Regions from separate parts of the Cupriavidus sp. H39 genome, predicted to be linked through region 3. Evidence: predicted binding sites of a transcription regulator. Region 3 holds the regulator's gene; each other region holds the start of a gene.

Region 1 (9,671 bases), on a different replicon from region 3:
GCATCGCTGTCGGCGGTGGCCGAGAAGCAGTCGTCCTCGATCAGCGCGATGCCGCGTGCCTCGCACCATTGCACCAGCCGCGCCTTGTGCGCGTCGGGCATGATGCAGCCGAGCGGGTTCTGCAGGTTCGGCACCACCGCCACCGCGCGGATGTTGTCGTAGTGCTGCGCGGCCAGTTCCAGCGCCTCGAGCGAGATGCCGGTCTGCGGGCTGCACGGGATCTCCAGCGCGCGCATGCCCAGGCTTTCCAGGATCTGCAGCAGGCCGTAGTAGGTGGGAGACTCCACCGCGATCACATCGCCCGGGCCGGCCACCGCGCGCAGCGCCAGGTTCAGCGCCTCGGTGCAGCCGTTGGTGATGACGATCTCTTCCGGCGCCAGCTGCACGCGGTTGCGCAGCGCCTGCCGGGCGATTGCGGCACGCAGCGGCTGGTAGCCATCGGGCTCGACGCCCTCGCCGAACAGCTGCGGATGCCGGCGCAGCGCGCGTGCCGCGGCGCCGCGCAGGGCCTCGGTGGGATAGAGCGATGGCGCGCAATAGGCGCCGCCCAGGTTGGTGTGGACCTGCTCGTGCTGGCTGCGCGCGAGCAGCCCGGAAATGCGCTGGTGGATGCCGACGTACTGGGCCGGATCAGGCAGCGCGGCGGTGGGCTCCGACAGCGCTGCAAGCGGTGCGCGCCGCGGCGCGGCAACGAAGTAGCCCGAACGCGGCCGCGCTTCGAGCAGGCCGTCGCTTTCCAGTTGCCGGCAGGCCTGCAGCGCCGTCGACAGGCTTACGCCGTGCAGTGCCATCAGCGCGCGCACCGATGGCATGCGGTCGCCGGCGGCGAGCGTGCCGGCGTCGATGGCACGGCGGTAATGGCCGGCAAGCTGGCGATAGAGCGGGGTGGTGGTATCCATGGCGGCATCGTGGCGCGGCAGACCGCATCGGTACAGATACAGAGGCGGGGGCTCTGTATCGTAACAGGCGGAGAATCCTCGTTGCTGTTCTGGTCGCGGCGGTGCGGCCGTGTGCCTGCCGCGCGCCGCAGCCGGTCGATAGGCTGGAGTCCTGTGCCTGCTACCGGAGTCCTGCCATGCCAAGCGATCTCAACGACACCCCCACCGTGATGCCATTAGCGGCCGGCCAGGCCTTGCGCCTGCATGTGGCGGCGGGAACCGTGCTGCACGCCGCGGCGGGCGAGATGGCGCTGGCCGGGCCGGTGCAATGGCTGGCCGGCCAGTGCTACTTACCGCAGCGGCGCCTGCGCGCGGGCGACACCTGGATCGTGCCCGCGCGCGGCTGGCTGACGGTGTCGGCGAGCCGGAGCGCGGCGTTATCGGTCACGGTGCCGCCAGGGTGGCTGGCACGTCTGCGCGCGCGGCTGGCGTCGCGCCGGCGTGGCCCGCTTGCGGCCGGCCAGCCGGTCTCGCTGCGGATTCCCGACCGCGCGCCGCAAAAACGATAAAATTGCGCTCCGGCCGGCCTGGCACATTGGTGTGCCCAACCCCCCGGCCGCAGTTCTCGGGTTCCCCATGCTACGTCTAAGTGAAGTCAAACTCCCGCTCGACCATACCGAAAGCGACCTCGACGCCGCCGTGCGCGCCGGCGCCGCGCAGATCGGCGTGAAGGGAGACGGCCTGATCGGCTATACCGTATTCCGTCGTGCCCATGACGCACGCAAGCGCTCCGATATCAAGCTGACCTACATCATCGATATCGAGGTGCGCGACGAGGCCGCGGCGATCCAGCGCATGGCCGGCAAGCCGAACTGGAGCGTGACGCCCGACATGGCGTACCACTTCGTCGCGCGCGCGCCGCAGGGCGGGGCGCATTCGCGCCCGGTGGTGATCGGCATGGGGCCGTGCGGCCTGCTGGCCGGCCTGATCCTGGCGCAGTCGGGTTTCCGGCCCATCATCCTCGAGCGCGGCAAGGCCGTGCGCGAGCGCACCCGGGACACCTTCGGCCTGTGGCGCAAGAGCGTGCTCAATCCCGAGTCGAACGTGCAGTTCGGCGAAGGCGGCGCGGGCACGTTCTCGGACGGCAAGCTGTACAGCCAGATCAAGGACCCCAAGCACTATGGCCGCAAGGTGCTGAACGAGTTCGTGCGCGCCGGCGCGCCGGAAGACATCCTGTACAAGGCGCGCCCGCATATCGGCACCTTCCGGCTGGTGAGCATGGTCGAGAAGATGCGCGCCGAGATCACCGAGCTGGGTGGCGAGATCCGCTTCGAGACCCGCGTCGACGATATCGACATCGATGGCGGCAAGGTGCGTGGCCTGAAGCTGTCCAGCGGCGAATACCTGGAGGCCGACCACGTCATCATGGCGGTGGGCCACAGCGCGCGCGACACCTTCGAGATGCTGCACGAGCGTGGCGTGTTCATGGAGGCCAAGCCGTTCTCGCTGGGCTTCCGCATCGAGCATCCGCAGGGGCTGATCAACCGCAGCCGCTTCGGCAAGTTCGCCGGCAATAAGCTGCTGGGCGCGGCCGACTACAAGGTGGTGCATCACTGCAGCAACGGCCGTTCGGTGTACAGCTTCTGCATGTGCCCGGGCGGCACGGTGGTGGCGGCGGCGTCGGAGCCGGGCCGCGTGGTGACCAACGGCATGAGCCAGTACAAGCGCGCCGAGCGCAATGCCAACGCCGGCATCGTGGTCGGCATTACGCCTGAAGATTATCCCGGCGGCCCGCTGGCCGGCATCGAGTTCCAGCGCAGGTGGGAAGAACGCGCGTTCGAGCTGGGCGGGCGCAACTACAACGCCCCGGGCCAGCTGGTGGGCGACTTTATCGCCGGCCGTGCGTCGACCGCGCTGGGGTCGGTCGAGCCTTCCTACAAGCCGGGCGTGACGCCGACAGACCTGAGCACGTCGCTGCCCGACTACGTGATCGAGGCGATCCGCGAAGGCATTCCCGAGATCGACAAGAAGCTGCCGGGCTTCGCGCTGCATGATGCCGTGCTGACGGGGGTGGAGACGCGCACCTCGTCGCCGCTGCGCATCCGCCGCAACCACGACGACTACCAGAGCATCAACGTGAAGGGCCTGTACCCGGCGGGCGAGGGCGCGGGCTATGCCGGCGGCATCTACTCCGCGGCGATCGACGGCATCGAAGTGGCCGAAGCCGTGGCGCTCAGCCTCGTCGGCGGCAGGACTGCCTAAGCCTGATTCTTCAGGTACGCCGCGGCGCCCAGCGCTGCGGTGCGGCTGCTGGCGAAGCATGCCGTCAGCAGGTAGCCGCCGGTGGGCGCTTCCCAGTCCAGCATCTCGCCTGCGCAGAAGACGCCGGGCAAGGCGCGCAGCATCAATCGTTGATCCATCGCCTCGAAACGCACGCCCCCGGCGCTGCTGATGACCTCGTCGATCGGCCGCGGCCGCAGCAGCCGCAGCGGCAGCGCCTTCAGCGACACGGCCAGCGTGCCCGGATCCTGCATCGCATCTTTCGCCAGGCATTCGCGCAGCAGCCCGGCCTTGACGCCGGTGATGCCGAGCCGGCTTTGCAGATGGCTCGACAGCGAACGCGAGCCGCGCGGATGGTTCACTTCATTGCCGACCTGTTCCAAGGTATGCGACGGCAGCAGGTCGAGGTGGATCACCGCGCTGCCGTCGGCTTCGATCCGGTCGCGGATCGGCGCCGACAGGGCATAGACCAGGCTGCCTTCGATGCCGGTGGCGCTGATGACGAATTCGCCCTGCCGAAAGTGCGCGTTGCCGTCGCAATCGGTCAATGCGATCGACACCGGTTTGACCGGCGTGCCGGCGAAACGGTCCGCGAGCGCCTCGCTCCACGCCACGTCGAAACCGCAATTCGCGGGGCGCAGCGGCGCGATCTCGACGCCGCGCCCGGCCAGCCGCGGCACCCATGCACCATCCGAACCCAGCCTGGCCCAGCTCGCGCCGCCTAGTGCCAGCACCACCGCACGCGCGGGCACGACGGTGTCGCCGTGCGGCGTGGCAAAGCGCAGCGCCTGCGGCGCGCCCGCGCTGCCACCATCATCCCAGCCCAGCCAGCGATGCCGCATATGGAACAGCACGCCGGATTCGCGCAGCCGGTGCAGCCAGGCGCGTAGCATCGGCGCGGCCTTCATGTCGGTCGGAAAGACGCGGCCGGAGCTGCCGACAAAGGTGTCGATGCCCAGCCCGTGGACCCAGTCGCGCAGGGCCTGCGGGCCGAAATCCGCCAGCATCGGCGCCAGCTGTGCGGCGCGCGCGCCGTAGCGGCCCAGGAAGGCCGCCTCCGGCTCGGCATGGGTCAGGTTCATGCCGCCCTTGCCGGCCATCAGGAACTTGCGCCCGACCGACGGCATCGCGTCATAGACTGCGACGCTGGCGCCCTGCGCCGCCAGCACTTCGGCCGCCATCAGGCCGGCCGGGCCGCCGCCGATGACGGCAACGTCGAGGCTGGCATGGGAAGGTTCAGGCGTGGCGGAAGAGGGCATCGGCGGGCTCGGCAGGGTGGAGGTGTTTCCGCGGCGGATTATAGAGCCTGCGGCAGCGCTAGAATGACGGTTTGCCGCACCTTGCCATCATGTCTTCCGCCACGCACTCCACCACTCAGCCCGCCGACGCCGATGCCGCGGTCATCGCCGCCACCCGCCATTGGCTGGAGCGCGCCGTGATCGGGCTCAACCTGTGCCCGTTCGCCAAGAGCGTTTACGTGAAGGAGCAGGTCCGCTACGTGGTCAGCCCGGTGACCGAGGCGCCGGAGGTGATGGACGACCTGGAGCGCGAACTGCGCCTGCTGGCCGACGCCGACCCGGCGCGGATCGATACCACGCTGCTGATCCTGCCGCACGCGGTGGCCGATTTTCTCGACTTCAACGACCTGCTGTACTTTGCCGAGCGCCTGCTCGCCAGCCTGCGGCTGGAAGGCACACTGCAAATCGCCAGCTTCCATCCGCGCTACCAGTTTGCCGGCACCGAGCCGGACGATATCGAGAACTACACCAATCGCGCGCCTTACCCGATCCTGCACCTGCTGCGCGAGGATTCCATCGCCCGCGCGGTGGCCGCATTTCCCGACGCGGCAGACATCTACGAGCGCAACCAGGCGGTCATGCGCCGCCTCGGCCACGACGGCTGGCGCCGCTGGATGGCGGGCGACGACGCGCCCGGCAACGGGTAACTACGCGGCCGCTACCGGCTCGGTGAAGAAACGCTCGCGCATTTCTTCCAGTCCCAGCCGGGCCAGCACCTCTTCCAGCCGCTCGGCCGGGCGGCGGCGCGGCAGGTCCTTGTACTGCGCGATGATCAGTTCGTTCTTCATCGAGTGTTCCCAGCCGACCAGCTCGGTCACGCTGACCTGGTAGCCGTGCGCCTCCAGCTGCAGGCAGCGCAGCACGTTGGTCACCTGGCTGCCGAACTCGCGCGTATGCAGCGGGTGGCGCCAGATCTCGGTCAGCGGATTGCCCGCCAGCAACTGGCCCTTGTGCTTGCGCAGCACGCTGGCCACCTCGGCCTGGCAGCAGGGCACCAGCACGATGTGCTGCGCGCGCTTGGCCAGCGCAAAGCGGATGGCATCGTCGGTCGCGGTATTGCACGCATGCAGGGCGGTGACCACGTCGACGGTCGGCGGCAACTGCGGGGAGGTGATCGAGTCCGCCACCGACAGGTTCAGGAACGACATCCCCGGAAAGCCCAGCCGCGCTGCCAGCGCCTGCGAGGTCTTCACCAGTTCCTCGCGCGTCTCGATGCCGTAAATATGGGAATCGTCCTTCAGTGCCTTGAAGAACAGGTCATACAGGATGAAGCCGAGGTACGACTTGCCGGCACCGTGGTCCACCAGCGTGACGCGGCCGCGCTCGGCCTTGACCTCCTGCAGCAGCGGTTCGATGAACTGGAACAGGTGGTAGACCTGCTTGAGCTTGCGCCGGCTGTCCTGGTTCATCTTGCCGTCGCGCGTCAGGATATGGAGTTCCTTGAGCAGCTCGATGGACTGGCCGGGGCGGATTTCGTGGGTATTTGACATGTGGGGGACTGCACAGGCTGCGGGACGCGGCGCGCCCTCGGAATGGCGACAGTTTACCGAAAAGTCCCCCAGGGCCGTCATGGCCCGGCTGTTGTGCGCTAAAGTTCCCGCCGCGCCTGCCGTAGGTAATGAATCGATAACAAGCAGAGCGCCGGCATTCGCCGCCGCCAGACGATTCAGGGGACGCATGACGCATGAATCGGGACTGCGCCTGGAGCTTGCCGAGCCGGGCGAGCAGGTGCATGCACGCTACACGCCGCAGCCAGGCCGGCTGCCGCCGGACCAGGCCAGCCTGCGCCAGGGCCTGGAGGAGCTGGGCTGGGCCGGCGCGCGGCTGGATGCGCGTGCGGTGGCACAGTTCCTGGCGCAATGCCAGCGGGCCGAACATGAAATCGATGCCACCCTCGGCACGCTGATCGACGGCGCATTCGAACTCGACATCACCGGCGACGGCCTCGCCGTGCGGCTGACGCTGATGCCGCCGGAAGGCGGTCGGCCGGTCACCGCGGAGGACATCCGCGGCGCCGTGGCGCAGCGCGGCGTGGTGGCGCCGATTCAATCCCTCGCACTGGACGCGGCATTGGCCGAAGGCAGCTGCGAGCTGCGCACCATCGCCGCGGGCGTTGCGCCGCGGCAGGGCGAGCCGGCGCGCTTTATCAACCTGCTCGAGCCACGCAAGCCGGCGCAAGCCGACGACGATGCCGGCAAGGTCGACCTGCGCGACCTGGGCAACCTGCTGCTGGTGAGCCCGGGCACGCCGCTGATGCGGCGCGTTCCGGCGGTGCCGGGCCATGCCGGGGTGGATGTGTTCGGCAAGCCGGTTGCCGCCGATCCGGTCGACGATCCCCCGTTTGCCGAGGGCCTGACCGGTGCGGCGACGGATGCCGACGACCCCGGACTGCTGCGCGCGGTGATTGCCGGGTCGCCGGTGCTCGGCGTCTACGGCATCTCGGTCAGTCCCGTGGTGCAGGTGGAATCGGTGGACCTGCACTCCGGCAACGTGGCCTTCGACGGCACGCTTCGGGTGGCGGGCGACATCCGCACCGGCATGTCGGTCAATGTGAGTGGCGACGTGGTGGTCGAAGGCACCATCGAAGCCGCCAGCGTCGAGGCCGGCGGCAATGTCATCGTCAAGGGCGGCATTATCGGCAAGTCCGAGAGCGTCCATGCCGAAGGCGGCATCAGCCGCGCCAGCGTGCGCTGCCAGGGCGCGGTGAAGGCGCGCTTTATCGAGAATGCGGTGGTCGAGGCCGGCACCGAGGTTACCGTCGACAGCGGCATCCGCCAGAGCGATGTCGCCGCGGGCCAGCGCATCGTGGTGGGCGGCACCGGCGTGCAGGGCAGCATCAGCGGCGGCCGCAGCCGCGCCTTGCTGGCGGTGCGCGCCGCGGTGCTGGGCGCGCCGGCCGGAACCGCCACCAGCATCCAGGTCGGCCTCAACCCCTATGCCGACGCGCAGCGCGCCGCGCTCGAAGCCGAGCGCCGGCGCATGCTGGCGGAGCAGAACAAGGTCAGGCAACTGGTGGACTTCTTCGCCAAGAACCCGGAGCGGGCCGTGGGCGACCTGCGCGAGAAGGCGCGCGCAACCCTGTTCAAGCTGTCGCGCGACCTGTTCGAGCTGGAGGCGCGCATGGCCGAACTGGGGCACCAGATGCAGCCCGCCGCGGATGCCGTGATCGACGCTGCGCGGCGCATCCACGGCGGGGTCACGCTGCAGGTGGGCAGCCGCGTGCTCAAAGTGATGGAAGACAAGCCCGGCGGCCAGGTCCGCCTGCTCGATGACCGCATCACGGTCAGCTGAAACGCGCGCTTTGATCCGCGGAGATTTGTACTATGCTGCAGATATGTCCTGGGGTGCCGCAGGATGGGCGACCGAGCTAGCGTCGGGCAATGAATGCAGAAGCGGATCAGCACTCTGTGGAAGCGTTACACCGAACCGACACACGTGGCACTTGAATAACCGGGAAGGCCAGCCATCGCGCTGGCCTTTCTGTTTTTATGCGGCCCATAGCCGCAACTCATGCTCGGCACTGCGTGCCACGTGTGTGCCAAGCGCGCGCCCTTGGGTTTCGAACATGGCTTGCAGCCATGCCAGGTCCGCTTCACGCGCGTGCGCCAGCCGGAAGTGGCTGCGCCGCAAGGGCACCAGCCGCAGGTCAGCATTGCCGCCGCCGTCGAAGCTGACGAACACCATCAGCGCCAGGTCGGGGCGGTAGCTATCGTATCCGCCAATGCCTTCGTAGTCGTTGATGAAATCACCGCAGCCATACAGGATCGGCTTGCCGGCATGCAGTTCGATGCCGAGCGGATGATGCGAGGAATGCCCGTGCACGATGTCGATGCCGGCGTGTTCAACCAGCGCGCGGGCGAAGGCGCGCTGCATGGGGTCGATGCGGTAGCCCCAGTTCGGGCCCCAGTGGATCGATAGCACCATGACATCGCCGGGGCGCCGCAACGCGCGGGCCTGCGCGGCAATGCCTTGCTGCGATGCCGCGGACCAGTCGTCCACCAGGTTCACGCCCGAGTGCCCCGCGGTGGCGCGCCATGCTGCCGGCGTGCCGGCGTTTGGCATGGCGAAGGCAAGTACGATCACCCGGCCGCCGCCAGGCCGCGCCAGCACCGCGGCGGGTGCGGCGCTGGCCGCATCCGCGCCAGCGCCGGCATGCGCGATATGCGCGCCGTTCAGCGCCTCCAGCGTATCGACCAGGCCCTTGCGGCCCCAGTCCAGCACATGGTTGTTGGCGAGCATCGCGCAGTCGATGCCGGCGGCCTGCAGGCAGTCCACATTGCGCGGATGCATGCGGTAGTGCACGGTCTTGCCGGGCCAGGCATCGTCGCTGGTGGTGATGGCAGTTTCAAGGTTGACGAGGCGCGGCCGGGCGCTGCGGCTTTCCAGTTCCGCCAGCGCATCGCCCCACGGATACTCGGGCGCCACCGGGCGGGCGATCGGGCCGGCCTTGCGTTCCGCAAGACGCACGTAGTCGAGCGCGGAATGCAGGTACGACTCATGCAGCAGCGGCTGGCTGGGATGCGCCAGGATCTGGTCGATGCCGCGACCTGTCATCACGTCGCCGCACAGGAACAGGGGAGGTTGGCCGGCTGGATTCATTGCGCAGGCGGACGGCGCGCGCCGGACGCTGTGCCTCCATGATAGGCCACGTGGCCCGGGCGCCATCGCGGCAGTCATGCGCAAGGGCGAGCGTCCCATTTACATTCCCGCGGTGCCTGCCTTAAATGGTGGAATCATCGGTCCTCGTGGCCATTTTTTTGATCCTGGCGCCGCGTGCCCTCCGATGTTTTCAACCAGCATCGGGAGGCAGACCATGGCTCAGCCAGCGCAGGAACATATTGAGGCACTCAAGGCGCAGCTGCGCGGGCGGTTGCTGCAACCCGGCGACAGCGGCTACGACGACGCGCGCCAGATCTGGAACGCGATGATCGATCGCCATCCGCAGTGGATCGTGCAGGCCGCGGGCGCTGCCGATGTTGCCGCGGCGGTGAACTTCGCGCGCGAGCACGGCGTGCTGCTGTCGATACGCGGTGGCGGCCACAACATCGGCGGCCTGGCGATCTGCGAGGGCGGCATGGTGCTGGACCTGTCGCCGATGCGCTCGGTGCGCGTCGATCCTCACGCGCAGCGGGCCTGGGTAGAACCCGGGGCGACGCTGCGCGACTTTGACCATGAAGCGCAGGCGCAGGGACTGGCCACGCCGCTCGGCATCAAT
Region 2 (9,671 bases), 550 kb from region 3:
AACTGCGACATGACCGCATCCAGGCGCTGGAATTGCGCGCGATACTGGGCGATGGTGGCGTCGATCTGGCCCGACATGGTGGTGTAGTCCGCTTTCAGCGACTTGATCTGCAGGTTCAGGCCGTCGGTCGCGCTGGTGAGAACGCCCTTGCTGGCGGTGAATGACTTGGCCAGCGCCGAGATCTGGTTGCCGTAGCCGGACTTGCCGTCGGTGCCGCTGAACAGTTGTGCCACGCCGGTGCGGTTGCTGGTGAGCGCCTTGTCGAGCTTGGCGGTGTCCAGCGTCATCGAGCCATCGGCCTTGAAGCCAATGCCGATCTGCGTAAGGTTGGTCAGGCTGGAAGGACCGGTGCTTTCCTGCGAGGTATTGATGACGCCGCGCAGCTGGTTCTGGATGGAGCGCAGTGCGGTGTCGCCAAGCAGGGCGCCCGCCGTCTGCGTCTCAGGATCGTAGTCAGAGACGCCGGCCGCGGTGGACTGCAGCGTGTTGTAGGCATTGACGAAATTCTGCACGGCGGTGGTCATGGCCGAGGTGTCGGTGGTGACCGCGATATTGCTGGTGCCAGTGGAGAGCAGGTTCAGTGTCAGTCCCTGGGCCGCATCCTTGACCAGATTCGTCTGGCTGGTGATGTTCATGCCATTGACCGTCAGCTGGGCGTTGGCAGGCGTCACCTTCTCGGTCATGGCCTTGGTGCCGGCCGGGTCGTAGGTCAGCAGGCCCGCGATCATGCTGGAGTCGCCCCCGCCATTGGGGCCGACGGTGACGCGCATGCTCGAAGTTTCGCCAGTGGTGTTCGACGTCAGCACCAGGTGATAGGGTGTCGCGCCGCCGTCATTGACGATGCTGGCGGTGACGCCCGCGTTGGCGGCGTTGATGGCATCGCGGATACCGGCCAGGGTATTGTTGGTGCCGTTGATCTTGATCTGCGCCGACGGCTGCGTGCCTTGCGTGAAGACCGCGCCGTTGGTGGTGCCGAAGTCGATATTGATGGTGGCTTCGCCCAGCAGCATGCCGGTGCTGTCCACGATGCCGTCCGACGCCAGCGATTGCGCCTGGGCCAACTGGGTCACGTTGACGGCGTAGTTGCCGGCTGCCGCGGTCTTGTCGGACGTTGTCGTCAGCACATCGGTCTTGCTCGACGTCACCTTGGTGCTGTTGTACAGGCTGGCCGTGCCAAGCGCAGCGGCTGCAGTCTGGAACGAGGCCAGCGCGCCCTGCACCAGGCCGTAGGCCGACAGCTTCGTCGTCACGCCCTTTTGCTTGGCGGTGATGACGTCGAGCTTGGTTTCTTCGGCGGCCTGCAGGTTCGCCAGCAGGGTACTCAGGTCCAATCCGGAACCAACACCAAGGGAAGAGATTGACGATGCCATGATTACTACCTTTATGACGTGAGATCGGAGGAGAGAGCCGCTCAGGCGGTCTGGTGGATCAGCAGGCCCTGGAGCCGGTCGATGGCGCGGGTGATGCGCAGCATCTCCTCGCTGGGGTACTGGCGGATGGTGTCGCCGGAGTTCTTGTCGACCACCGTGGTGACGACGCGGTGCGTCTCGCTGTCGATGGTAAAACGCACTTCCAGCGGCGTCGCCCGCAGCGCCTCGCTCAGGCTGGTGAGCGCGCCCGCCAGTTCCCGGGGCGCCGCGGTCGCGCCGGCTTCGGCTTCGGGGCCGGTTTCAGCGGCATCCTGGGCGCGTGGCGCGCTCGCCGTGGCCAGTTCCGCGGGCTGCGCAGGCACGGCTGCGGTGACGGCAAGCGCAGCCGGGAATGGACTCGTGGTGTTGATCATGGCTCTTGTCTCTGCGACTCAGGGATCGAAAAGTGCAAGCTTCGTTGGAAACGCTTTCAGAGCGGAGACCGCTCTGAAAGCATTCCCGGCTGGAAACAGACCCGAGGGTCCGTTTCCGCCAGGCTGGTGCGAAGCCGGTGCGGATTAACGCAGCAGCGACAGCACGTTTTGCGTGGTCTGGTTGGCCTGGGCCAGGACCGAGGTACCAGCTTGTTGCAGGATCTGGGCGCGCGACATGTTCGACACTTCGGTCGCGTAGTCAGCGTCCTGGATGCGCGAACGCGAAGCCGACAGGTTCGTCACCGCCGAACCCAGGTTCGTGATGGCCGAGTTGAAGCGGTTCTGCACGGCGCCCAGCGAGCTGCGCAGCTGGTCGACGGTGGACAGGGCCTTGTCGATCACGGCCAGGGGGTTGGTCGTGCCCGAGCCGGTGAACGTGGTCGAAGCCGTGGCCGAACCCGCGGTGCTCAGCTGGATCGTGGTCGGGTTCGAGTAGGTCGTGGCGGTCGTGCCACCGTTGGTCAGCGAGGTGTTGGCGTCCAGCTGGTAGTTGTTGCCGCCTTGGGTCACATAGGCCTGGGCAGTGCCGGTGGTGTCGGCGCCGACCTTGACGTATTGGGTCACGTTGCTGCCGGTGGAGTTGCCGTTGGCAACGTCGGCAACGTTGACCGTGGCGGTGTTCAGCGTCACGGCGCCGGTGGTGCTGTTGACCGATGCGGCGTAGTACTCGCTGCCGGACTTGACCACGTATTGCTGGGTGGCTGCGCCGGCGCTGGTCAGCACGTTGTGCAGCGTCAGGTCGCTGGCGTTGACGCCCAGGTTGCCTGCCGCGGTGGTCAGGTTCACGCCGACCGGGGTTGCGCCCGAAGCCGTGGTGACGTTGGTGATGGCGGCGCTGGTGCCCAGGGCGTTCTTGGCCACCGTGAAGCCGGTCATGCCCAGCGTCTTCGCGCTGATTTCCTTCAGGTCGATCGAGATGGTCTGGCCGTCTTGCGCGCCAACCTGCACCTTCAGCGAGGCGGCCGTCGACGACAGCACCTTCACGCCGTTGAAGTCGGTCTGCACCGAGGTGCGGTCGATTTCAGCCATGCGCTGCGTGATTTCGTCCTGGATCGACTTCAGGTCGCTGGTCGAGTTGCTGCCCGTTGCGGCTTGCACGGCCAGGGTACGGATCGCTTGCAGGTTGTTGTTGACTTCGGTCAGCGCGCCTTCGGTGGTCTGCGCCAGCGAGATGCCGTCGTTGGCATTGCGCTGGGCTTGCGACAGGCCGTTGATGTTGGCGGTGAAACGGTTGGCGATCGCCTGGCCGGCTGCATCGTCCTTGGCGCTGTTGATACGCAGGCCCGACGACAGACGCTGGATCGCATTGTTCAGCGACGACTGCGACGCGCTGAGGTTATTCTGCGTCATCAGGGACAGCGTGTTGGTATTGATGACCATCGACATGGTAGGAACTCCTAGACTTTAGATTGGGTTGTGCAATCCGGCTGTTGCCGCAACGTTGGCTGCCTGGCAATGCAGGGCGAGAAGTGCCACCGTTGCAAGGGTTATCGACCGGGCAACAGAAAGGTTTAGAGTGATCTTCCGTAGGATTGCGCCGCGTGGGCAGCGCGCAGGCGGCTTACCGGCGCCTCCGGGTGCGCGGTATATAGAGAGGAACAAAATCCGGCGTGGCCGCCAGGTCCGACGCCACCACCGTCGCCTCCTCCACATCCGCCGGCGTGACCAGGCAGATGGCGCGCTTGTACACCACGGTAGGCTGGATGTCGTCGGGCCGGCGGCCGAGCAGCAGCACGAAATCGTCGGCCGCCAGCACCAGCCCATGCAGCCGGGCGCCGTTGGACAGATGCACGATCACCGGGGTCTGGCTGATGTGGTACGCCGCGAATTGCTGGGGCTGCAGTTGCCGTCGGCTGGGGGGCTTGGGCCGAATTTCCTTCTTCTTCACAACGACTCCGGAAGAGCCCGCAAGGGTTCTGGCGGCTGGTAACGGTCCGTTGGCCGGCGGCTTGGGGTGCGGCACGGCGCTGGCGGCGGGGGAAACATCCGCTCTCGGTAACGGCGACCGGGCTGGCCGCGGCCATAGCGCTAATCGCAGGCCGGATAAAGAGCCTCCGGAATGTTGCGCAATGGCCGGCGGCGGGTGCTGCCAGAAGAGAAGGGGAATACTTCAGGGGCGAGAGTAACAAAGTTTTACAAGCATTGACGGACAGCGCGCCCCCCCAATCTAGAGGTTTTATTCTATTAATATTGTTGCCTATTCATGATGTTTTGGTGTAGGCATTTGCGACGACGCGGTCGAGCAAGGGCGCGCCGTGGGCCGGCGAGGCCAGGCAGGCGTTGGGCTGGCGGCGATTTGCCAGTGTTTGCGAGAACTAGCCTGAAAGTGATTTCAGGGCCAGAAGTGCTAGAAATACTTAAATACCTGCTTGCCGGTAAGGGAATCCCCTGATAAAAGCGGGATTTACACCTCATGTAAGCGCGTTTATATTCATCACAAGAGCTGTTTGGCTCGAGCAGTCCTGGAAAGCCTACGAGCACCCCGCGCGTGGGCTTTTTTTTGCCCGCGTCGTTTGAATCGCGCTCTGCGGCGCAGTGGCCGGCCCTCAAATTCGCTGACCGGCCGTTCGGAATGCCGAGCCACATTTAACGCCACTTTTCGCGTGCCCGATTCACTGAAATGCGGGGGATTCTGCCCCTAATTCCGCTTTACCCTCCGGAAGCGTTCGCTGATCGCCCTTGGTGGGGGGCGGCGCGCATCGTTCGCGGCGGGTCGGGCTTCAACCCGTCTTGGCGTCCGTGCCTCGCGCCACGCGCCGCCGGGCACGCGCGGCTAGGCCGGCACCCAGTGCCCAGCGCAGTGCCGGCGCCAGCACGCGCATGCCGGCCAGTGCCGCAGGGCGCCGGATCGACGGGCCGTCCAGGTCGAGCTGGTGGCGCGCCCAGGACGGCAACAGCGCGATGCCGGCATCGGTCATGATGCTGACCGCGGGCTGCAGCAACGGATTGGCCACCGGCATCTTCCTGACCAGCCGCACCACTTCGCGGGTGCGCTCGCTGGCCATTAGTGCGGGCCGCATGGTGTCAAGGTAGGCGGCCACTTCGGCGCGCGAGCGCGGCACGTCGGCCGCGCCCAGCAACTGCGCGATGCGCGCCACCTCGGCGTAATAGCGGTCCTGCTCGGCAGCGCCCAGCGGGCCGACATAGCGCAGGTAGCCCGCCAGGAAGCTCGAGACCTCGGCCACGTGCACCCAGGTCAGCAGCGCGGGGTCCGAGGCCGCGTAGGGCCGTCCGTCCGGCGCGAAGCCGGACACGCCGGTATGGATGCGCCGCACCCGTTCGATCAGCGCCATGGCATCGGCGCGGCTGCCATAGGTAGTGCCGGCAATGAACTGCGCGGTGCGGCCCAGGCGCCCCTGCATGTCGGTGCGGAAGCTGGAGTGGTCCCACACCCCGGCCAGGGCCAGCGGATGCAGGGTCTGCAGCAGCAACGCGCTGACCCCGCCGGCCAGCATCGCCGGAAAATCCGCATGCACGCGCCAGCAGACCGCTTCCGGGCCGAACAGGCCGGGGTCGCCCGGCGGGTTGTCATAGTCCAGGCTCAGGCCGGAGTTGCTGCGAGTCAGTGCGCGCACGTGCGCACCGGCCTGTGCTCGCAGTCTTGCCGAGAGTTGATGCAGCGGGCCGCGGCGCCGCGGCGTGGCGCCGCCCGGGGCGGGGTCGGTGACGCTGGACAAAGCGGGAATGCCTGCAAGGCAAAGGGTTGGGTCAGGGCCAGCATACCCGCGATGGCGGCAAGCTGCGCGCACCGCCCGCGTGCCGCGGCCGTAAAAAGGGCCGGAGCCCCGTGCGGGGTTCCGGCCTGCCAATCTCCGGCGTATGCCCCTGCGTCAGCACCGCATGTTGCTCACGCACATACCCGGATAGCTGCCTGGTTGTGGGGGTTGGGCTTATTGCTGGCGTTGTCCGCCTTGTCCACCCTGGCCGCTCTGCTGGCCACCCTGTTGCCCACCCTGTCCGCTTTGCTGGCCGCTGCGTTGGCCGCCTTGCTGGCCAGGTTGCGAGCTGCCGCGGTCTTGTTGCTGCTGTTGGTCCTGCATGCGGTCCTTGTCACCCATCTGTCCGCCGCCTTGTTGTCCCGGTTGCTGCTGGCCGCCGCGTTGGCCAGTTTGCGATTGTTCCTGTTGCTTCTGGCCAGATTGCGATTGGCCCGACTGTGATTGACCCGGCTGTTGCTGCTGTCCCATTGCTAGCTCCTTGACGCGGCGAACTGCCGCAGACCTTGCTTCGCAATCGCCATGCCAAGCGCGACAGTGCCGGCGCGCCGCCTGTGCCCAGCCAATGCGCGCGATGCGGCACGCGCGCGCCGCGGCGCTTTTACAACGCGTGGCCCGTTTTACACAGCGGCGGCGTGCTGCGGTGGCCGCGTCCAGGCCGGCCACGGCGGGTACGGAGCTTGCTGAAAAATGCCTTAACCGTGGCGCTGCCTGCCAGCCCGGCAGCGGTGCCCGCTGGACTATCGAGGAGGACGACATGCAATGTTCCCGAACCACCGCGCGCGCACTGCGCAGGGCCTGGCTGGCCGCGGCACTGGCAGCGGCCGCCGGTAGCGCGCTGGCGCTCGACAAGAGCGGACTGATATTCGCCGCGACGGAGAATGCGCCGGTGGCGCCGGTCAACTCGGCGCCGGGCATGCCCGGGCGGCCTGATCCAAATGCCAGCGCAGGATCGGGAGCCGACCAGCCGAAGCAAACCGTGCAGGACAGCGCCATCACCACCCGGATCAAGACCCGGCTGCTCGCCACCAAGGACCTCAAGTCCACCGGCATCCACGTGACCACGCAGCAGGGTGCGGTGGACGTCAGCGGCACGGTGTCCAGCCAGCAGCAGCACGACCTCGCGCTGAAGACGATTCGCAGCGTCGACGGCGTGACGTCGGTGATTGACAACCTGAAAGTATCGGCGCGCTGACAGGGCCCTTGCATAGGGCCGGGCCGCTTCTTGGAAGCGCTTGCCCTTTGCCCCCGGCCCTCTCCCGCATGCGGGAGAGGGCGCAAACCGGCGGATTTTCTCTTCCGGGGCAGCGCTGGGGCCCCGGGGTTACGAGGCTCAGGCGGCGCGCTTGCGTGCGCTGGTGCCGGCGCTCTTGCGCGCGGCTGGCGCGTGCGATTCGCGCTTGGCGGGCGCGCGCTTGGCGCTGGCGGTCTTCGCGCCGCTGGTGCCGCCGCTGCGCTTGGCCGGCGTGGCGCCGGTGCGCTTCGCGGCCGGCTGCTTGCGCGCGGCGGCATGCCGCGCGGGGGTCTTGCGGCGTGCGGGCTCTGCTTCGGCTTCGGTCTCGTCTTCCGGCTTGTCCTTGCCGCGTTGGCCCAGGCTCTGGCGCAGCAGCGCCACCATGTCGATGACCTTGGCGCCCTGGCGCGGGGCTTCTTCCTCTGCCGCGGGCGGCGTCAGCTGGTGGGTCTTGCCGGATTCGATCTTTTCCTCGATGCGCGCCATCAGGTCGTCGCGGTAGGTGTCGCGGTACTGTTCCGGGGCCCATTCCTCGGTCATGTCGTCGACCAGCTTGGTGGCCATCTCGATCTCGCGCGCGTGCGCGCCGGTGGGCTTGCCGCTGGCAGCCTTGGGCAGGCGCAGCTCCGCGATCGGCAGCACCTCGTCGGCGAAGCGCATGGTGTTGAGCACCAGCGCATCGTCGTGCACCAGCATTGCCGCCAGGTGCTGGCGCGCGCGCAGCACCACCAGCGCCAGCGCGGCCTTACCGGTGCGGCGCAGGGTTTCGTGCAGCAGCGCGTAGCCGCGTTCGCCGCGCTTGTCAGGCTCGAGGTAGTACGGGGTGTCGAAGTAGTACGGCGGAATGCTCTCGGCGTCGACAAAGCTGACGATGTCCACGGTCTGCGTGGCTTCGACATTGGCGCGGCGGAAATCTTCCTCATTGAGCAGCACGTACTCGTCCTTGGCGTACTGGTAGCCCTTGACGATATGCTCCTTGTCGACCGGCTTGCCGGTGCTCTTGTTGATGCGCTGGTAGCCCACCGGGGCCATGTCGCGCACGTCTAGCAGGTCCAGGTCCAGCGACTGGCTGCGCGACGCGGGGCGCAAGACGACGGGGATGTTGACGAGGCCGAAGGCAATGGCGCCTTTCCAGATGATGCGGGACACTTGATCGCTCCTTTGCCACGGTCGCCGGCGCGTTGCGGCGGCGGTGGCGGCATGTCGCCCGGAGGCGGGTCTTCCACGGGTTGGGGCGGGCCCGGCGGCGGCTCCGGCGGCGGGACTTCGGGCTCGCGGGGCGGGATGTCGGGATCTGGCGTGGTATGCACGAATAGCTCCTTGTTGAGGGCTCGGGTAACAGCACGGATGCAGGGATCGGCTGGCACAGGCATGGCGCTAGGCTTGCTGCTGCGGATCCAGTTCATCCAGCAGCCGCGTCAGCGCGTCCAGGTCGGCGGGCTTGACCAGGTGCTGGTCGAATCCCGCGGCCAGCGCGCGGCGGCGGTCCTCGGGCTGGCCGAAGCCGGTCAGCGCGACCAGCCTGGCGCCACGCAGCTCAGGCAGCGCGCGCAGCCGGCGCACGGTTTCAAAGCCGTCCATGGCGGGCATGCCGAGGTCCAGCAGCACCACCTCCGGACGCGCAGCGATGGCCCGCGCCAGCGCGCTCGGGCCGTCGGGCGCGGTCACCACCGTGTGCCCCATCGCCTGCAGCGCCATCGTCATCGCCTCCAGGGCGTCGACGTTGTCGTCCACCACCAGGATGCGGCGCGGCACGCTGCGCCGCGTGCCTGCCTTGCCGGAACCGGGATGCCAGTTCTGCCAGGGTTCCACCGGCAGCGTCACGGTGAAGGTGCTGCCCTGGCCGGGGCCGGCGCTGAAGGCGCGGATGGTGCCGCCGTGCAGCTGCACCAGCTTTTGCACCAACGTCAGGCCGATGCCCGGCCCGTCATGCGGGAAAGCGCTGCGCGGGGCTTGCGTGGCGATGTCGCTCTGGTCGCGCTGGTCGGTCGGGGCGCCCGGGTCCGGCGGGGCAAGCGGATCGAACAGTTGCCGCTGCAGCGCTTCCGACAGTCCGGTGCCGTTGTCGCGCACGCGCACCGTGACCTGCCCGCCCGAGACGGCATCCGGAATGGCTTGCGGCGCGCTCTCATCGAAGCCGGCTTCAACCGAGATCATGCCGCCGGCCGGGGTGTACGCGGCCGCGTTCTGCAGCAGGTTGCTGAAGATCTGCGTCAGGCGCACTAGGTCGCCGCGCACCGGCAGCGGCTGTTCGGGCAGCGACAGCCGCAGCGTGTGGCGGTAGCCGTCGAGCACGGGACGCACCGCTTCCACCGCGGTATTGAGCGCGGTACGCAGCTCCACCAGGTCTTGCCGCAGCGTGATGCGGCCCTGGTTGAAGCGGGAGATGTCGAGCAGCTCGTCGACCAGGCGGGTCAGGTGATGCACTTGCCGGCCGATGATGTCGCGCGCGCGAAACATGTCCTCGCGCGTGGGAGCAAGCTGCTGCAGCAGGTCCGCGGCGCTGCGCAGCGGCGCCAGCGGGTTGCGCAGTTCATGCGCCAGCATCGCCAGGAACTGGTCCTTGCGCCGTTCCTCGTCGTGCAGCGCGCGCCCGGCGCGGTTCTGCAGCGTCACGTCCTGGCAGATCCCGGCAATGCGCAGCGGCGGCGTGCCCGCGGCAGCCTGCGCGCCGTCGGTGCCATCGGTGCCATCATCGATGCCGTCCGCACCGCCATGGCTGCGCACGGGGAAGGCGCGCGCGCGGATTTCGCGCGGCTCGCCGCTGGGCAGGGTCAGCGCGAACTCGAGGTCCATGCTGCCGTCGCGCAGCATGCTTTCCACGGCGGCTTCCACGCGCGCGCGGTCGGCCGGCGCCACGCGTTCCAGGCACAGGCGC
Region 3 (9,671 bases):
CGGATGAATAAGGACGGGAAATCCGCGCATTTCGGCCTGCCCGCGCGCGAGGCGCTGCCTACAATGGGCCCCGATGACAGATGTATACGGCGCGCGCAGCCAGTCACGGGGCCGCGCGCCGTCCTTGCCGGGAAGTCCAGATGAAACAGCATTGCCGCAACGCCCGCCGCGTGGCGCAAGCCCTGCTTGGCGCTTGCCTGCTTGGCCCTGCCGCCGCCGGCGCCGCGCCGGCGCAGGTCATGCCGGTCGCCATGCAGGCGCCGGCCGCGCATGGTGCCGGCGCACCCGCCCAGGCCGCGGCCAACCCCTTCACCGAAGACCCCGCGCGGGTGGCCGTCGAGCGCTTCCTGCAACAGCAGACCGCTGGCCTGCCGGGCAAGGTCAGCGTGCAGGTGGCGCCACCGTCTGGCGGCCGCGCACCGGAATGCATATCGCCCGACCCGTTCCTGCCCGCCGGCGCTTCGCCATGGGGACGCATCTCGGTGGGCGTGCGCTGCGGCGGCGAGCGGCCCTGGGTACGCTACATGCAGGCCCGCGTATCCGTGCTGACTGACTATTACGTGGCCGCACGCGCGCTGGGCGCCGGCGAGCCGGTCGGCCAGGCCGATGTCGAAGTTCGCCAGGGCGACCTGGGCGCGCTGCCGCGCGCGGTGATCACCGACCCGGCGCAGCTTGCCGGGGCCGTCACCGCCAACCGGATCGCCGCCGGATCGCCGCTGCGCACCGACCTGCTGCGCAAGGCCATCGCCGTGCGCCAGGGCCAGACCGTCACCGTGGCGGTCGAGGGCGATGCCTTCCAGATCACCAGCGAAGGCAAGGTGCTGGCCGACGCCGCCACCGGCAACACGGTGCAGGTACGCCTGCGCAGCGGCCAGGTGGTCAATGGCCTGGTACGCAGCGGCGACACCGTGGTGCTGCAATAACCGTACGGCAGGTGCTGTAACCGTGGCAGAAAAGACTGGAAATCCGGGGCAGGCGGCGTGCGAAAATGCCGCCGCAGCCGCCGCGCGGCGAATCCGGGCCAGGCGCCCTAAAGAATTCGCCGGCGCGTCCGTAATGCCATAGGAAACCAGCAAGGAACGCCCCGTGAAGATCAACCACTCCACCTCGTCCCGGCCCGCCGACGCCGCCGCTGGCGACGCCGCCCGGCCCCAGGCCGCCCCGGCCGCCGCCGACGCGGCCGCGCCGTCCGCCGGCCTGAGCGTCAGCCCGCTGGCCGCCCAGGTGCGCGACATCAGCGCCCGCCTGGCCCAGCCGACTGACGACGATATCGATACCGCCAAGGTCGAAGAAATCCGCCAGGCCATCGCCGAGGGCCGGATCCGCATCGACCCGGGCAAGATTGCCGACGGCCTGCTCGCCACCCTGCGCGAGCTTGGCCAGGCCGACGCCAAATAGCCATCATGAGCCAGAGCCTGATCCAGTCCCTGCAGCGCGAAACCGAAGGCATCCAGGCCTTCGGCCAACTCCTCGCCGAAGAGCGCGACGCCCTCAAGCGGGGCGACTTCCAGTCCCTGAGCGGACTGCTGACGCGCAAGGTCGAACTGGGCCAGGCCCTGTCCCGCCAGCTCAAGGCCCGCGAAGCCCAGATGGGCGCGCTGGGCCTGCGCGCCGGCCCCGAAGGCCATCTGCTCGGCCGCCAGGTCGACCCGGCGGTGGCCGACGCCTGGCGCCGCCTGATCTTCACCGCCCGCACCGCGCGCGACGCTAACGCCCTCAACAGCGCCGTCGTCGACGCCCACCTCGACTTCACCCGCGAAGCCATCCAGGCGCTGCGCCAGCATAGTGGCGGGGATGCGGGGTTGTATGGGAAGGATGGGAAGGCGGCGGCGGGGGTTGGGGGAGTGAGTCTGGCGGCTGGTTAAGGCTTCGGCTCTGGCGCGCTTTATGGCGGTGGCAATTGCGAGAGCCTTCACTTCGTTGATCCTCCCGCCCTCACCCCAACCCTCTCCCGCACGCGGGAGAGGGAGTACACAACCTGAAATTGGAAAGCCCGAGGCAATAGTGCCGCTGCGGGTTTTCTCCCCTCTCCCGCTTGCGGGAGAGGGGCCGGGGGTGAGGGCAGGCGGTGGCAATAGCGACAGCCTTCATTTCGTCGATACTCCCGCCCTCCCCCCAACCCTCTCCCCCACGCGGGAGAAGGAGTACACAAGCAGGAAGCGGGGGGTTGGTTGAGTCTAGCGGCTCGCTGAATCGATCAGCCAGATGTTCCATCTTTTCGTCACTTGTTGATAAGTGACGAAAGAACGGAACACGCATCCCTACCTGAACCCCACCACCACCTCATTGCTCCGCCCCTGCAACACCGGCACCAGGCTCCCCTGCCCCGGCACCCGGAACGCAAACACAAACCCCTTGGTGGCATCGTCGCCAAGGAACGCGTCAGTCTTGCCCTCGGCCTGCGGCAGCAGCACGCAGCGTTGCGCATTGCACAGGTAGGCCTGCAGTTCCTGCGGTGGCGTCTTGGCGAAGCTGTAGCGCCAGCGCACCGAGGTAATCACCCCTTCCGATTGCGGCAATACGCCGGTGGGCAGTATCGGCGGCGATACCGCGCGTTGCCCGCGGCCGTATAGGGCCGGTCCATTGACGGAGCCCGTCCATGCATGACGGGTGCCGGCATCGAAGGCGGCCCATGCGCAGGCCGATACGGCAACCAGCAGCCAGCAGGCGCCACGCGCGGCGCGCCCCGGCCCACGCATCACAGCAGCCCGCGCAACTGGTTGCGCAGCCGGTTGATGGCCTGCCCGCGGATCTGGCACACGCGCGACTCGGTCACGTCGAGTACGGCGCCGATTTCGCGCAGGTTCAGTTCCTGGTCGTAGCACAGCGACAGCACCAGCTTCTCGCGCTCGGGCAGCCGCTCGATGGCGCGCACCAGGGCCTCGCGCATGCCGCTTTCCATCAGCACGGTGAGCGGATTGCCGTCATCGCTGCCGCCGAGGTGGCGGTCCAGGAAGTCTTCTTCGCCGGAGCGCTCGAAGTCTTCATAGTGCAGCAGCTGGCAGCCATAGACCTCGTTGAGCAGCAGCTGGTATTCGTCCAGCGGCATCTCCATGGCCTCGGCCACCTCGGAATCGATCGGCGTGCGGCCGAGCTTCTGTTCCAGGTTGCGCTGGGTGCGTTCGATGCGCCGGGTGAACTGGCGCAGGCTGCGCGATTGCCAGTCGTTGGCGCGCACTTCATCGAGCATGGCGCCGCGGATGCGCTGGCTGGCGTAGGTCTCGAATCGCGCGCCGTGCGTGTCTTCATAGCGCTTGGCGGCGTCGAGCAGGCCGATCATGCCGGCCTGGATCAGGTCGTCGATCTGCACGCTGGCGGGCAGCCGGGCGGCGAGCTGCAGCGCGATGCGCCGCACCAGCTGGGCGTGCGCCTTGACCACATCGGCCTGTTCGAGCTTTCCCTGGATCGTGTACATGGTGCAATTCTCGTGACTGCTGGATGGCTGGACCGGCACGCCTGCGGCGGCCGGCTGGCTCAGGGTGTGGTGGTTTCGGGTGACATGGCTGGCAGGCTCATGCCATCGCGGGGGCGGCAGCGGGCGTGGCGGCGTCCGCGCGCAGCGGCCAGGCGCCGATGCCGCCGGCGCTGCGGCGCAGTGCCGCAGTGGCTGGTGCCGCCGGGAAGGCCTCGACCACGCAGCGGCCCAGCTGCACGGCGCGCGCCACCAGCGGGTCGGCCGGCAGCCAGCCCGCGCACAGCACTTCGACGCCGAGGTACTGGCTGGCGGTGCGCGCCAGGTTGCGCAGGATGGCTTGCACCGTGGCTTCGCTTGCCGCCAGGTTGACGATCAGGTGGAACCGGCGCCACGCATACAGGTGGTGCAGCCGCTTGATGCAGGCATAGGCGGCGGTGATCGACGCCAGCTCCGGGCGCATCACCACCAGCACGTTGTGCGCGCCGCCCGCAAGCGGCGACAGCGCGCCCTCGGCGTCGATGCCGGCATCCACGATCACGCTGCGAAAATCGCTCCCCGCCGTCTGCGGCAAGCCGGCACCCGGTACCGGCCGGCCCGTCGGCAGCACCGACAGCACGCCGCCCGGGCCAACGCCCGCCGCAGCCTCCAGCGATAGCCGGCCTGCCTGGACATCGGCCAGCGTGCCCGCCGGCCTGGCGCCGGACAAGCGCGTGGCCCCGGCCGCGATGTCTTCATCGACCAGCAGCACACGCTCGCCCTGCATCGCCAGCGCATGCGACAAGCCCAGCGCCACGGTGGTGGCGCCGGCACCGCGTTCGCTGGCGAGCACGGCGATGCGGCGCGTGGTGCGCGGCGCCAGCATGCGGCGCAGGCTCTCGGCCTGGTCCATGGCGAGGGAACTCACTGCAGCGCCTCCGCGGTGGGGGCAGGCGCTGCGATGGCGCGGCCCGGATAGTTTTCCAGCACGTCGAGCAAGGCCAGCATGCGGCCCATGCCTTCATTGAGCACGGTGCCCGGCACCGGCGCGCCCGGGCGCACCGTACGCCCGGCCAGTCGCGCAAGGAACGCGGGCGCGGCCGCGGTCGGCGCATGTTCCAGGCGCAGCCCCGACATGCCCAGCTGCAGCGCGGCCACGGCGGCGCCGGCGGCATCGTGCGCATCCTGCGCGAAATGATCGATGGCATGGCGCAGCGTGCGCAGGCCGGCCTCGGCGGCATCGGTCCACAGCGCCCAGCGCGCGACCTGCGCGGCATCCTGCGCCAGGGCCGGATCGCACAGCAGGTAGCGCGTATCGAGCAGTTCGCCGGTGACGCGGTCAGCCAGGCGGGCTACCACCAGGCAGGCGTCGATGCCGCCTTCGGGCGTGCCCTTGCCGCGCACCGGGCTGTCCGGCACGCGCACGTCGGCGGTTGCCAGCCAGCGCACGGCATCGCGCTCGCGCACGGTGTCTTCGCCGACGGCGTGGAAGGTCAGCGTATCCGCCAGGGCATCGAGCTTCCACGCGGCACCGGCGCTGACCACGCGCGCGGTCTTGCGCGCACTGGCGACCCAGCGCTCGCCAGCCGTCTGCCAGCGCGCCAGCGTGGCGGCGGAAGGCATCGTCTCGAGCAGGTTGACGACCTTGCGCGCGGCGCTCATCGCGGCGCGCAGGTTGGCGGCGTCGGCTTCAGCTTCGCCCAGCGGCTGGCCGGCACGGCCAGTGGGCGTGACGGCAGCCGCCAGCGGCATGCCGTTGCGGTCGGCCAGCCACAGCGTATGCTGCATCGGCTGCGGCGCGCGGCGGCCGGGCACGGCCACCTGCAGCGTGGCGGCGATGGCCAGCACGTATTGCTCGCAATGGCGGGTCACGTCCCGGCACACGGCTTCGCGCACCTTTTGCGACATCGCGCGCAGGGCGGGCGCGCCGGCGCCGCGCTGTTGCCACAGCGAGCGGGCCAGGTCAAAGCCCAGGCCCGCGCCATTGAGTTCGGCCACGCACTGGCCCAGCGCGTCGGCGCTGTCGGTCAGCGAGCGCAGCACGTCGGTGGCACCACCGCGCGCGGGCGCTTCTTCACCGGCGCCGGCGGCGGCGCGGCGCGCGGCATCGGCATCGGCGAACACGGAGCCGCGGCGCGGCGTCAGGAAGGCGCGCTCGACCAGCGCGGTGCTGCTGGCCAGCTCCAGGTGCTCGGGCACGCGCTGCCCGGTGGAGGCATAGAAGACAGGCAGCCGGTGGCGGATCACCACGTCCAGCACCGAACCCAGGTGGGTCGCTTCATCCAGCTTGCTGATGATGCAGCCATCAATGCCGCCCCCCTCCGGCGCGGCGTCATGACGATAGGCGTGCACCACTTCATTAAGCGTATCGCCATGGCTGGCGCCGTTGAGCAGCAGCACGCGCTGCACCGGCGCGGGCACGCCGGCCAGCATGGCGATCTGCTCCGACAGGCTGCGGTCGCGCTGGCTCATGCCGACGGTGTCGATGATCACCAGGTGCTTGTCCTTCATCGCCGCCAGCGCGAAGCGCAGGTCGGCGGCGTCTTTGACCGCATGCACCGGCACGCCCAGGATGTCGCCGTAGATACGCAGCTGCTCATGGGCGCCGATACGGAAGCTGTCGGTGGTCAGCAGCGCCAGCTTGTCGGCGCCGTGGCGCAGCACGAAGCGCGCCGCCAGCTTGGCCGTGGTTGTAGTCTTTCCCACGCCGGTGGGGCCCACCAGCGCCAGCACGCCGCCTTGCGCGAACAGGTGGTCCTCGTCGGCCAGCACCGGCAGCTTGCTGGCCAGTTCGGCGCGGATCCAGCCCATCGCCGCCGGACGGTCATAACCCAGCGGCAGCCGCGCCAGCAGCGTGCGCGCCAGTTGCCCGGAGAAGCCCGCGCCGACCAGCCATTCGAACAGCGATTCGCGCAGCGGGTCGCTCGCGGCCACGCCGTGGGCTGCCGCGCTCGGGGCCACACCTGGGGCCGCGCCGATGCCGGCCAGCTGGCGCTCCAGCATCGCGCGCATCGATTGCAGTTCGCCGCGCAGGTCGCCGATCGCGGCGGGCTCGGCCACCGGTGCCGGCGGCACATACACCTGCGCCGTGGCCTGCACGCTGCCCAGATCCGTATCGCGCATCGCGACGATCTCCACGCCGCCCTCGACGGTGCGGTTGGACAGCACCACGGCATCGGGGCCCATGGCTTCGCGCACCTGGCGCATGGCTTCGCGGCCGTTGGCCGCGACAAACTTGGCTACGCTCATCGTTGACTCCTCACGCGCCGATCATGGCGGTGATGCGGATATTGCGGTTGTCCGGCACCTCGGCGTGCGACAGCACCCTCAGCTGCGGCATGGTCCGGCGCAGGAAGCGCGCCATCAGCGGACGCAGCTGCGACGGCACCAGCAGCACCGGGTCCATGCCCATCTGCTCCTGGCGCGTGACCGCGCCCTGGGTCTGCTGTAGCAGCGCGTCGGCCAGACCCGGCTCGATGCCGCCGCCATTGGTCAGCGCCTGCGACAGCACGCGCTCCAGGCCGGCATCGAGGCCAATCACCTGCAGGTCGGCATTGTTCGGGAACAGCTGCTGCGTGATGGCGCGGCCCAGCGCCACGCGCACCATCGCCGTCAGCTCGTTCGGGTCGCTGATCCTCGGCGCGTGCTCGGCCACCACATCGAGGATGGTGCGCATGTCGCGGATCGGCACGCCTTCGTCCAGCAGGTTCTGCAGGATCTTCTGCAGCGCCGTCAGCGAAATCGCCTTCGGAACCAGGTCTTCGGTCAGCTTGGGCGAGTCCTTGGCGATGCGGTCCAGCAGCGCCTGCACTTCCTGGCGGCCCAGCAGCTCGGCCGCGTGCATGTGGATCAGGTGGTTCAGGTGCGTGGCCACCACGGTGCTGGCGTCGACCACGGTGTAGCCGTAGGCCTGCGCCTGCTCCTTGATGCCGGCATCGATCCACACCGCCGGCAGGCCGAAGGCCGGATCGCGCGTGGCCGCGCCGGGCAGCGTGCCGCTGACCTGGCCAGGGTTGATCGCCATCCACTGGCCCGGCATGGCTTCGCCGCGGCCGATCTCCACGCCCTTGAGGGTGATGCGGTAAGCGTTGGGCTTGAGTTCCAGGTTGTCGCGGATATGCACCACCGGCACCAGGAAGCCGATCTCCTGCGCCACCTTCTTGCGGATGCTCTTGATGCGGCCCAGCAGCTCGCCATCCTGCGCGCGGTCCACCAGCGTGATCAGGCGGTAGCCCACTTCCATGCCGAGCGGGTCCACCAGCGTGACGTCGTCCCAGCTGGCTTCGGTCGATTCCTGCGCGACGGCCGGGGTGCGCTCTTCACGCTGTTTGGTTTGCGCCTGCGCGGCAGCGCGACGCGAGATATAGCGGCCCATCCAAACCAGCGCGCCCGCCAGCAGCAGGAAGGCAAAATGCGGCATGCCCGGGATAATGCCCATCAGTCCGATGATGCCCGCGGTCAGGTACAGCACGCGCGGGTTGGCAAAGAGCTGGCCGGTGAGCTGCTCGCCCACGTCCTGCTCGTTCGACACCCGCGACACGATCACGCCGGCGGCGGTGGAGATCACCAGCGCCGGAATCTGCGCCACCAGGCCATCGCCGATGGTCAGCAGCGTGTAGTTGTGCACGGCGGTGCCAAAGTCCAGGTCATGCTGGACCATGCCCACCACCATGCCCGCGGCCACGTTGATAAACATGATCAACAGGCCCGCCACGGCATCGCCGCGCACGAACTTGCTGGCACCGTCCATGGCGCCGTAGAAGTCGGATTCCTGCGCCACCTCGGCGCGGCGCTTCTTGGCGGCGGCTTCGTCGATCAGGCCGGCGTTCAGGTCGGCGTCGATCGACATCTGCTTGCCCGGCATCGAGTCCAGCATAAAGCGCGCGCCGACTTCGGCGATACGCCCCGCGCCCTTGGTGATCACCATGAAGTTGATCACCACCAGAATCGCGAACACCACGATGCCCACGGCGAAGTTGCCGCCCACCAGGAAATGGCCGAAGGCCTCCACCACCTTTCCGGCCGCATCCGGGCCGGTATGCCCTTCCAGCAGCACCACGCGCGTGGACGCCACGTTCAGCGACAGCCGCAGCAGCGTGGTGAACAGCAGTACCGCCGGGAAGGCCGCAAAATCCAGCGGCTTCTGCGTGTACATGCTGACCAGCAGCACCATGATCGCCAGCGCGATATTGAAGGTGAACAGCAGGTCCAGCACAAAGGCCGGCAGCGGCAGGATCATCATCCCCAAGATCATGATGATCAGCAGCGGCCCGGTCATGGCCTTGAGCTGGCCCGCCGAGCGCAGGCCGGGCAGGTTCAACAGGTTGCTTAGTGCGTTCATTCGCGCATTTCCGGTACGGCGAGTTCATCGGGCACCGCCAGGTCCGCGGGCGCCTGCGGCTGCGGGCCCTGCGAGTAGTGCCAGTGCTTCAGTTGGTAGACCCAGGCCAGCACTTCGGCCACGGCGGTATAGAGGCCGGCGGGGATTTCCTGGCCCAGCTCCACATGGCGATGCAGCGCACGCGCCAGCGGCGGCGCCGACATCAGCGGCACGCGGTGCTCGGCCGCCAGCGCGCGGATGCGCGCGGCCACCTCGCCGGTGCCCTTGGCCACCACGCGCGGCGCGCCCATGCGCCCTTCCTCATAGCGCAGCGCCACCGCAAAGTGCGTGGGGTTGGTCACCACCACGTCCGCCTTGGGCACCTCGGTCATCATGCGGCGGCGCGCCATGGCGCGCTGCTGCTGGCGGATGCGGTTCTTGATATGGGGGTCGCCCTCGCTCTCCTTGAACTCCTGCTTGACCTCTTCCTTGGTCATGCGCAGCTTCTTGAAGAACTCCCAGTACTGCCACGGCACGTCGATGGCCGCCACCACCAGCAGCGACAGCGACACCACCAGGCAGCAATACATGACCAGGTCGACCATGTGCAGCAGCGCCTCCTGCACCGGCGCATTCATCAACGCGATGGCCTCGGGCAAACGCTTCCACAGCACCCACGCGCCGACCGCGCCCACCAGCAGTGACTTGGCCACCGCCTTGAGCAACTCCACCAGCGAGTGCGCGGAGAACATCCGCCCCAGCCCGGCCAGCGGCGACAGGCGCGAAAACTGCGGCGCGAACGATTTGGCCGAGAACACCCAGCCGCCCAGCAGCAGCGGCGCGGCCAGCGCGGCCACGCCGAACAGCAGCAGCAACGGCAGGAAGGCCAGCAGGCTGTCCCACACCATCAGCGCAAAGCGCGACAGCATGCGCGAGGTGTCGAACGCCGTGGCCCGCTCG

The links. Region 3 encodes FliA, which starts transcription of late flagellar genes. Its sites were predicted from a motif close to CTAAAGTTTNNNNNNNNNNNGCCGNTA; they were not measured.
Region 1: the regulator FliA is predicted to act here: its motif matches at 6,045-6,071, upstream of ACOCMH_RS21135 (DUF342 domain-containing protein).
Region 2: the regulator FliA is predicted to act here: its motif matches at 3,332-3,358, upstream of ACOCMH_RS04380 (flagellin).

What each region holds. Positions count from the first base shown of each region.
Region 1 is NZ_CP189848.1:1,220,016-1,229,686, forward strand. Features, by position in the region: gene ACOCMH_RS21105 (PLP-dependent aminotransferase family protein) at 1-899, opposite strand, end outside; gene ACOCMH_RS21110 (hypothetical protein) at 1,076-1,447, shown strand; gene ACOCMH_RS21115 (NAD(P)/FAD-dependent oxidoreductase) at 1,515-3,140, shown strand; gene ACOCMH_RS21120 (TIGR03862 family flavoprotein) at 3,137-4,417, opposite strand; gene ACOCMH_RS21125 (DUF1415 domain-containing protein) at 4,507-5,103, shown strand; gene ACOCMH_RS21130 (class I SAM-dependent methyltransferase) at 5,104-5,946, opposite strand; gene ACOCMH_RS21135 (DUF342 domain-containing protein) at 6,134-7,747, shown strand; gene ACOCMH_RS21140 (CapA family protein) at 7,943-9,055, opposite strand; gene ACOCMH_RS21145 (FAD-binding oxidoreductase) at 9,270-9,671, shown strand, end outside.
Region 2 is NZ_CP189846.1:846,705-856,375, forward strand. Features, by position in the region: gene fliD (flagellar filament capping protein FliD) at 1-1,331, opposite strand, end outside; gene ACOCMH_RS04375 (flagellar protein FlaG) at 1,412-1,783, opposite strand; gene ACOCMH_RS04380 (flagellin) at 1,928-3,229, opposite strand; gene ACOCMH_RS04385 (RNA chaperone Hfq) at 3,405-3,731, opposite strand; gene ACOCMH_RS04390 (oxygenase MpaB family protein) at 4,564-5,520, opposite strand; gene ACOCMH_RS04395 (hypothetical protein) at 5,755-6,003, shown strand; gene ACOCMH_RS04400 (BON domain-containing protein) at 6,317-6,754, shown strand; gene ACOCMH_RS04405 (Ku protein) at 6,893-7,942, opposite strand; gene ACOCMH_RS04410 (response regulator) at 8,171-9,671, opposite strand, start outside.
Region 3 is NZ_CP189846.1:293,235-302,905, forward strand. Features, by position in the region: gene flgA (flagellar basal body P-ring formation chaperone FlgA) at 141-923, shown strand; gene flgM (flagellar biosynthesis anti-sigma factor FlgM) at 1,087-1,398, shown strand; gene ACOCMH_RS01785 (flagellar protein FlgN) at 1,404-1,865, shown strand; gene ACOCMH_RS01790 (flagellar protein FlhE) at 2,262-2,699, opposite strand; gene ACOCMH_RS01795 (RNA polymerase sigma factor FliA) at 2,699-3,415, opposite strand; gene ACOCMH_RS01800 (MinD/ParA family ATP-binding protein) at 3,513-4,304, opposite strand; gene flhF (flagellar biosynthesis protein FlhF) at 4,316-6,640, opposite strand; gene flhA (flagellar biosynthesis protein FlhA) at 6,651-8,732, opposite strand; gene flhB (flagellar biosynthesis protein FlhB) at 8,729-9,671, opposite strand, start outside.